2 regions of the Actinoplanes sp. NBRC 101535 genome follow, and region 2 is predicted to be linked to the other one. Evidence: riboswitches for the same ligand, from Rfam matches in the RefSeq annotation. Region 2 holds a riboswitch; the other holds the start of a gene.

Region 1 (4,204 bases), on a different contig from region 2:
GGTGACGCGTTCACGCCGGAGGAGAAGGCGCGCAACTTCGCCTACTACGACGCGCGGACCGTCCGGGACTCGTCGCTGTCGGCCTGCGTGCAGGCGGTGCTGGCGGCCGAGACCGGGCACCTGGAGCTGGCGCACGACTATCTGGGCGAGGCCGCCCTGATGGACCTGCACGACCTGCACCAGAACGCCCGGGACGGCGTGCACGTGGCGTCGCTGGCCGGGTCGTGGATCGCGCTGGTCGCCGGTCTCGGCGGCATGCGTGACTTCAACGGTCAGCTGTCGTTCGCGCCGCGCCTGCCCAGCCGGATCAACAACCTGGAGTTCTCGCTGCTCTGGCACGGTCTGCGGCTGCGGGTGAACGTCACCGCGGAGGAGGTCACCTACTCCCTGCGCAACGGCGGCGGCTCGGCTCGGCTGACGCTGCACCACCACGGCAAGGAGATCGAGGTCACCCAGGTCCGCCCGGTGACGATGGCGATCCCGCCGGCCCTGCCGGTCGGCCCCGCGCCGGTTCAGCCGGCCGGACGGGCCCCGGTGCGCCGCGCGGTGCACTGACCCCGTACCACGAGAAAGCCCCCGTTCCTCGCCGGCAGCGAGGGACGGGGGCTTTTCGGTGGGTCTGTCAGAGCATCGAGACGTGCACGTGGTCGGTGTGGTCGCTGACCCCGTGGTACTGCTTCCAGCCGCTGGCCGGGAACCAGATCTGCTTGTACCAGATCACGTAGTAGATGCCGAGTGCGTCGGCGTTGCGGACCAGGAAGGCCGTCAGGTCGTTGCCGTACTTCATCATCTTGTCGTTGTGCGCCGACGAGAATCCGCTCTTCTGCAGCGACCAGTCGCAGGCCCGGCCCTTCGGGTGCTCGAACGGGCCACCGGTGCGGTGACATCCGACGAACAGGTCGAAGCCGGCCTTCTTGGTCTCCTTGTACATGTTGAGCGTGCGTTTCGTGATGCAGCCGCTCGTGGTCGGGTCGTCCTGGTTGCAGCTCTCCGCGGAGAAGCCGCCCTGGGCGTTGCGGGGTGCCGCCTTGGCCGTCGCCGATTTCGCGGCGACGAAGCCGTCGGTGATGGTGCTGTTGATCCCGGTGCCACCGCCGAGGAGCGTCAGCTGCTTCTCGGCCGCTTCCTTCTGCTTCTTCTGAACGGCGAGCTGTTCCTGCTCGTTCTTGAGCTCGGCGTCCAGCGCGGTCTTCTTCGCGGTGATCTCTTCGAGGGCGTCGTTGAGCTCACTCAGCTTGCTGTCGTGCAGCCGGTTGATCTCCTCCAGGGAGACCGCCTTGCTCAGGAAATCGTTCGACGTGTCCGCGCTGAGCAGGAAGCCCAGGGCGCTCACGTCGCCGGTCATGTACTGCTGTTTCGCGATCGAGTTGACCTCGGGAATGAGGACGTCCCGGCGTGCCTCGGCGGCTTTGATGCCGGAGGCGAGTTCCTTCTGGTTCTTGACGGACTTGGCCACGGCTGCCTTGGCGGAGACGTAACGCCGGTTCGTCGACTCCAGCACGGTCGACAGGTTGGCGTCCTCGTCCTCCTCTTCGGCCGTGGTGCTGCCGCCGGGTGCCGCGGAAGCCGGGGCCACGGGGCCCACGAACATCGCGGTCGCCATCAGCGGCGCCAGGGCGAGTGTCAGCCACCGGCGGGGACGTGCGGTCATCAACATTCCTTCCTTGTCACCGCCGACCGGGTTAGCTGACGGGTTCGGGACGGAAGCGATCCCTACCGCCGTTGTCAGGCGGATTCACCCCAGTGACCTGGGTCCCCGGCTCGCCTGGGAGGCGATTGGGCGGCGGCCTGCCGGCAACTCGGGGGCGGTGCCGTCCTGGCAGGACCGGCGCCGAGTTTACCTGAGATATCGCCGTGGATCAGGCTCTGAGAACGGCGAAATGCGTTACCTCACAATGACTTTCGGTAATCGAATCACCTCATGTCGTCACCCCATTGCGGTGCGTACGAGATCTGTCGATCCTTGGCCCGAGTGGGTATGGTCGGACGCGGTTCCCGTATGGGAGCCGCCGCCTAATCGCCACCCCCCGGCGAACCGGGGAACCATTTTCCTCGGGGTGAATCCGCGCCAGCGGTAGGGATTTCCTTCGTCCCGAACCCGTCAGCTAACCCGGTCGGCGGCCGACGGAAGGAATTACCTGTGCAGCAACCGACTGCGCGGCGATTCGCCCCGATCACGGCGTTACTGGTCGCCGTGTGCGGGCTGGTGTTCGCCGCGTCCCCGGCCTCTGCGGCCCCGGGCGACTCCGGCGACGACGGCGAGGGCGGATCCAAGTCGCTGATCGAGCAACTGGAGGACGCCTCCAGCGGCTACGTCAAGGCCAAGGCCGACCTGAAGAAGTCCAAGGAACAGCAGGTCAAGCTGACCGCCGAGGTCAAGCGCCTGGACACCGAACTCGGTCCGAAGCAGGCGGTGCTCGACGAGATCGCCCGGCAGGCCTACACGAACGGCCGGCTCGGACCGCTGACCGCCCTGATCGGTGCCAGCTCGACCGGCGGATTCGTCGACCGGGCGGAATCGCTCGCCACCGTGGCCTCGAAGCAGAACCAGGCGATCGAGGACCTCAAGACGACCCGCGACACCCAGGCCAAGGCCAAGACCGCGATCGACGCCGCCGTGCGTGACCAGGCGAAGCAGGTCAACGTCATGGCCAAGAAGAAGGTCCAGGCGGAGACCGCGCTGAAGAAGGCCAACCAGGGCGCCGACGCCTCGTCGAGCAGCGACGGCGGCAGCGGTGACAGTGCCACGGCGGATCCGGCGCCCAGCGGATCCGGCAGCGGGTGCACCGAGGACGACCCGACCACCGGTGGTTGCCTCACCCCGCGCACCCTGCACGCTCTGAAGCAGGCGAAGAGCGACGGTTTCACCAGGTACACCAAGTGCTTCCGCGAGCAGAACAGCGGTGAGCACCCCAAGGGCCGGGCCTGTGACTTCTCCGCGGAGAAGGGCACCTTCGGCGGCGACGCCACCGGTGCCGACAAGACCTACGGCAACAACCTGGCGAACTACTTCATCAAGAACGCCGAGGCCCTCGACGTGCTCTACGTCATCTGGTACCGGCGGATCTGGCTGCCGAGCAGCGGCTGGAAGTCGTACAGCGGGGCCGGTGGCGATCCCTCGAGCGACCACACGAACCACGTGCATCTCTCGGTGAACTGACCGACCGGCCCCACGGCGAGGCCTTCGTGCGCTACTTGCGCATGAAGGCCTCGTACTCTTTCATCACGTCGTCGGTGGCGCCGTCCGCCCGGATCTGGCCGGACTCGAGCCAGATGCACCGGTCGCAGGTGTCCCGGATCGACTGCTCGCTGTGGCTGACCAGGAAGACCGTGCCGGCCTCGGCGCGCAGCTCACGGACCCGCTGCTCGCTGCGGCGGCGGAACTTCGCGTCACCGGTGGCCAGCGCCTCGTCGATGAGCAGCACGTCGTGCTGCTTCGCCGCGGCGATCGAGAACCGCAGCCGGGCGCCCATGCCGGAGGAGTACGTCCGCATCGGCAGCGAGGCGAAGTCGCCGCGCTCGTTGATGCCGGAGAACTCGATGATGCCGTCCTTCTTGGCCTTCACCTCGGCGGGTGACATGCCCATGGCCAGGCAACCCAGTTCGACGTTGCGCTCGCCGGGCAGCTCGTTCATCAGGGCGGCGTTCACACCGAGCAGCGACGGCTGGCCGGAGGCGTAGATCGAGCCGCGGGCCACCGGCAGCAGGCCGGCCACCGCGCGCAGCAGGGTCGACTTGCCCGAGCCGTTGCTGCCGATCAGGCCGATCGCCTCACCCCGGTACGCCACGAAGGTCACCCCTTTGACGGCGTGCACCTCCCGGACGTTGGCGGGGGAGGAGCCGGTCACCAGTCGCTTGAAGCTGGCCAGCGGGCTGCCGCTGCCCGCGGCGGCGGAGCTGTTGACCTTGTAGATGACGTGTGCGTCGTCAGCGACGACGGTGGGGATCCGATTGTCAGCCACGGCCGTAGCCCTTCTCTCCGCGCCAGAAGTACACGTAACCGCCGAGCCCGACGACGACGCTCCAGATGGTCGCGCCGATCCAGAGGCTGGTGGGGGTGCCGGCCAGCGGCACGTCCTCCATCAGCGAGTGACGCATCAGCTCGATGAAGATCAGCATCGGGTTCGACTCGATCAGGGTGAGCATCCAGCCGTCGATCTTGTCGTTCTCGGTGAACATGGTCACCGGGTAGAGCACGGCCGAG
Region 2 (4,204 bases):
CCAGAGGGCGAGGAACGTCGCCTCGAGGAAGAAGGCGAGCATGCCCTCGATGGCGAGTGTGGGGCCGAACACATCACCGTAGAACCGGGCGAAGGCGCTCCAGCCCAAGCCGAACTGGAATTCCTGCACAAGACCGGTCACCACGCCGACCGCGAACGTGACAATCAGCAACTTTCCCACAAATTTCGTGAGATGTAAGTATTTATCGTTGTTTGTTCGCATCCAGGCGATTTGCAGACCGGCCGCCGTGACCGCTAGACAGATCGACAGCGGCACGAACAGGTAGTGATAGATCGTCACCACGGCGAACTGCAGCCGGGTCAAGTCGAGCACGTCCATGGATCAGGCCCACCCCTCTACGACGCTTCGTAGTAGATACTACGACGTGTAGTACGACGCGGTGACGTAGACTGCCCCACATGGGTATGGGCGACCTCGAACGGGAGGTCATGACGAAGCTGTGGGACGCGCCCGCACCGCTGACCGTGCGACAGGTGCACGACCTGCTCAGCCGCGACCGTGACCTGGCCTACACCACCGTCATGACGGTCCTCGACCGGCTGGCGAAGAAGGGTCTCGTCCTGCAGCAACGCTCCGACCGCGCCTACCGGTACGCCCCCGCGCAGACCCGCGAGGAGATGACCGCCGGGGTGATGCTCGACGCCCTGAGTTCCACCCCCGACCGGGACGCCGCCCTGGCGTACTTCGTCGGGCAGCTCCCACCGGACGCCCTGGCCGCGGCGATCGAAGCGGCCCGCTCCACGACCCGGTCGTGACCGCGCTGGCGCTCGGTGCGCTCGGCCTGGCCCTGTCGCTGATCGCACCCGGCATCCTCGCCCACGCCCGCTGGCCCGACCGGTCACCGGTCGCCGGCGTGCTGCTCTGGCAGGCACTGACCCTGACCGCCGTCCTCTGCGCGCTCGGCGTGGTGCTCGCCGCCCCGGAGGAGCTGTCCCGGGCGGCCGGCGCCCGGCACCCGGAGACGGTGGTGGCCCTCGGATTCTCGCTGGCGGTCGCGGCCCTCATCGTGATCCGGCTGCTGATCTCCCTGGTCCGGGTGAGCTACCGCGCCCGGGCCCGGCGCGCGCGGCACCGGATGCTCGTCGACCTGCTCGACCGGGCCGAGCAGCGCCGCACCTTCAGCGGCGCCGAGGTGCGCGTGCTGGACGGCGCGCTGCCCCTGGCGTACTGCGTGCCCGGACGGTCGCCGCGCGTCGTGCTCAGCGGGGCCGTGCTGCAGGTCCTGGACCCGGAACAGGTCGACGCCGTGCTGGCCCACGAACGGGCCCACCTGCGGCACCGGCATGAACTCGTGATGGAGTCGTTCACCGCGTTCTACCAGGCGGTCCCGGCACCACTGCGCAGCCGGGCGTCGCTTGACGCCGTACACCTGCTGCTGGAGATGGTGGCGGACGACGCCGCACGCCGCCGCACCGGGCCGGAACCGCTGCGGGCCGCGTTGTCCCGGCTCGCCCACCCGGCGCCCCTCGGTGAGGCGGCGCCCGCCGACCCGGCCGCCGAGACGCGGCGGAGGCTCGATCGGATGGCCGGCCCGGCACGCTCGTCGCGGCCCCTCACCGTGCTCGCCACGGCCGCCGCGATCGGCCTGCTGGTGTTACCGACCGTAGTGCTCGTGGTGCCCTGGCTGGCTCGGGCCCTCGACGCATGGCCATTTCGGTAACCCTCGGTATTACTGCAGGTGCGCAGGGTTTCCGGTACGATGCGCGCTTCATTTGCCCGCATGATCCGAGTACGGTTGTCCCCGGTTCGGCAGTCCCCCATCGTCCAACCGGCCGATCTGACGGACCACCGCCTAATCGCCCTCGTGCGAGCCGGGAACCCAGGTTCATGGGGTGAAGCCGCGGAAACGCGGCCGGGCGTGCTTCCCGCTCGAACCCGTCAGCTAACCCGGTCGGCGGCTGAGTAGGAAGAAAGGACAACACACCCACGTGAAGCGGATAGGCGCGCGTCGCGTCGGTTTTCTGCGCATCGTGCTCTGTGCCGTCGCGGCGGCCGGAGTTGTTGTCACGGGCCCGGCAGCCGCCCACGCGGCACCCAACCCCTCGAAGATCGAAGATCAGATCGACGAGCAGTGGAACAAGCTGGAGCCCGTCATCGAGGAGTACAACGACGTGCACAGCAAGCTCAAAGAGCTGAAGAAACAGCAGAAAGAGCTTGCCGCGACCCTCGCGCCGTTGCAGAAGAAGGTCGATGCCGCCATGGTGCAGGTCCGTGGCCTGGCGGTGGACGCCTACATCCAGGGGCCACCCAGCGCGATGAACGCGATGCTGGTGACCGGTTCGCCGACCGGCCTGGTGGACAAGCTGACACTCCTCGACCAGATCGCCTCCCGGCAGGAGGCGTCCATCACCGAAGTGGCGAAACTGCGGGACAAGTACGCCGCCGACAAGGCTGACGTCGACAAGATGGCAGCCGAGATCGCCGTCCGGGACAAGGACCTCTCGGCCAAGAAGACGACGATCGAGGCGAAGGTCGAGGAGCTCCAGGACCTCCGGATCGAAGCCTACGGCAGCGCCACGGTCTCGAAGAGCGGACTCAAGATCGGTCCGTGCCCGGTCGACTACACCAACGACCGGGGAGGTCGCGCGGCCCAGAAGGCGTGCGACCTGATCGGCAAACCCTACGTCTTCGGCGCGGAGGGTCCGAGCAGCTACGACTGCTCCGGCCTGACGAAAGAGGCGTGGGGATCGGTCGGCGTCAGTCTCTACCACTACACGAAGACCCAGTGGAGCACCACGAAGTCGGTCAGCCGCAGCGAACTGCAGCCGGGTGACCTGATCTTCTACGGCTCCGATCTGCACCACGTCTCCATCTATGTGGGCGGCGGCATGATGGTGCACGCCCCGCACACGGGCGACTACGTGCGGATGGCGAAGATCGAAAGTCCGGGTTCGATCGCCGGATACCGGCGGCCGGCCTGATCGGCTCCTGTTCCGCTGTTCTCCGGAAGGCCGCTCACACTTCGGTGTGGGCGGCCTTCCACCTTCTCTCCCCTTCAGGCCGGCCTTCTCGGGGGTACGGCCTGAGCCCGTACCGTCGCCATCCGGTGTTTCAGGTCTCAACCCGGCGTCGAGCGAGCGCGGCCCCGGCTTGCCGTGAGCAGGCCGGCCACCGGCGCGGGCATAATCGCCTGTCATGAGCGATGCCTTGATCAATAGCCTCGCCGCGGCGGTGCAGGCCCAGCCGGACGACCTGCCACTGCGGTTGCACCTGGCCGAGATGCTGGTGGCCGCGGGCCGTGGCGCCGAGGCGATCGGGCACGTCGCGCAGGCCCTGGCCCAGGATCCCGCGAACGTCGGAGCACAGCAGTTGATGGCCCGGGCACTGGGCAACCCCGTCCCGCCGTCGCCTCCCGTGCCGACAGCCCCTTCCGCTCCGTCCTCCGCGCCTGCATCTCCTCCCGCGCCTGCATCCCCCTCCGCGCCTGCATCCCCCTCCGCGCCTGCATTCCCTTCCGAGACCGCATCTCCTTCCGAGACTGCATCTCCTTCCGGGCCCGGTGGTCCGATTCCGCCGTCAGGTATCGACTGGGCGGCGATGGAACAGCAGTTCGGCGATGTGGTTCCGCCGCGTTTCTCCCGGCCGGAAAGCTCGTCGTCCGGTGATGGCGTCGACCCGGTCCGCGGCCACGCCGACCGTTCCTTCGACGTGGAACGCTCCGGCGTCACCCTCGCCGACGTCGGCGGCATGGCCGACGTCAAGAAGCGTCTCGAGGTGTCGTTCCTCGGCCCGCTGCGGAACCCGAAACTGCGGACCCTGTTCGGTAAGAGCCTGCGCGGTGGTCTGCTGCTCTACGGCCCGCCCGGCTGTGGCAAGACGTTCCTGGCGCGCGCGGTGGCAGGCGAGATGGGCGCCTCGTTCATTTCGCTGAGCATCACCGACGTACTGAACATGTGGATCGGCAGTTCGGAACGCAACCTCCACGACCTGTTCGAATCGGCGCGCGGCCACGCCCCGTGCGTACTGTTCCTGGACGAGATCGACGCCCTCGGGCACAAACGCAGCCAGTTGCAGTCGTCCATGCGTACCGTGGTGAATCAGCTCCTCACCGAACTCGACGGCGTGGACGGCGGCAACGACGGTGTGTTCGTCCTGGCCGCGACGAACGCACCATGGGACGTGGACGCGGCCCTGCGCCGCCCCGGCCGCCTGGACCGCACCGTGCTGGTGCTGCCGCCGGACG

The links. A riboswitch is a leader RNA that binds a small molecule or an ion and turns the genes downstream of it on or off. The one in region 2 is predicted to bind cyclic di-AMP.
Region 1: another riboswitch for cyclic di-AMP. It lies ahead of QSK32_RS31280 (coiled-coil domain-containing protein); the one in region 2 lies ahead of QSK32_RS43175 (C40 family peptidase).

The regions. Positions count from the first base shown of each region.
Region 1 is NZ_BSSY01000013.1:211,638-215,841, forward strand. It holds gene QSK32_RS31270 (glycoside hydrolase family 65 protein) at 1-555, shown strand, start outside; gene QSK32_RS31275 (coiled-coil domain-containing protein) at 623-1,651, opposite strand; cyclic di-AMP (ydaO/yuaA leader) riboswitch at 1,657-1,793, opposite strand; cyclic di-AMP (ydaO/yuaA leader) riboswitch at 2,001-2,136, shown strand; gene QSK32_RS31280 (coiled-coil domain-containing protein) at 2,141-3,160, shown strand; gene QSK32_RS31285 (ABC transporter ATP-binding protein) at 3,192-3,962, opposite strand; gene QSK32_RS31290 (ABC transporter permease) at 3,955-4,204, opposite strand, start outside.
Region 2 is NZ_BSSY01000029.1:26,690-30,893, reverse strand. It holds gene QSK32_RS43190 (cytochrome ubiquinol oxidase subunit I) at 1-339, opposite strand, end outside; gene QSK32_RS43185 (BlaI/MecI/CopY family transcriptional regulator) at 420-776, shown strand; gene QSK32_RS43180 (M56 family metallopeptidase) at 773-1,681, shown strand; cyclic di-AMP (ydaO/yuaA leader) riboswitch at 1,801-1,933, shown strand; gene QSK32_RS43175 (C40 family peptidase) at 1,950-2,942, shown strand; gene QSK32_RS43170 (AAA family ATPase) at 3,157-4,204, shown strand, end outside.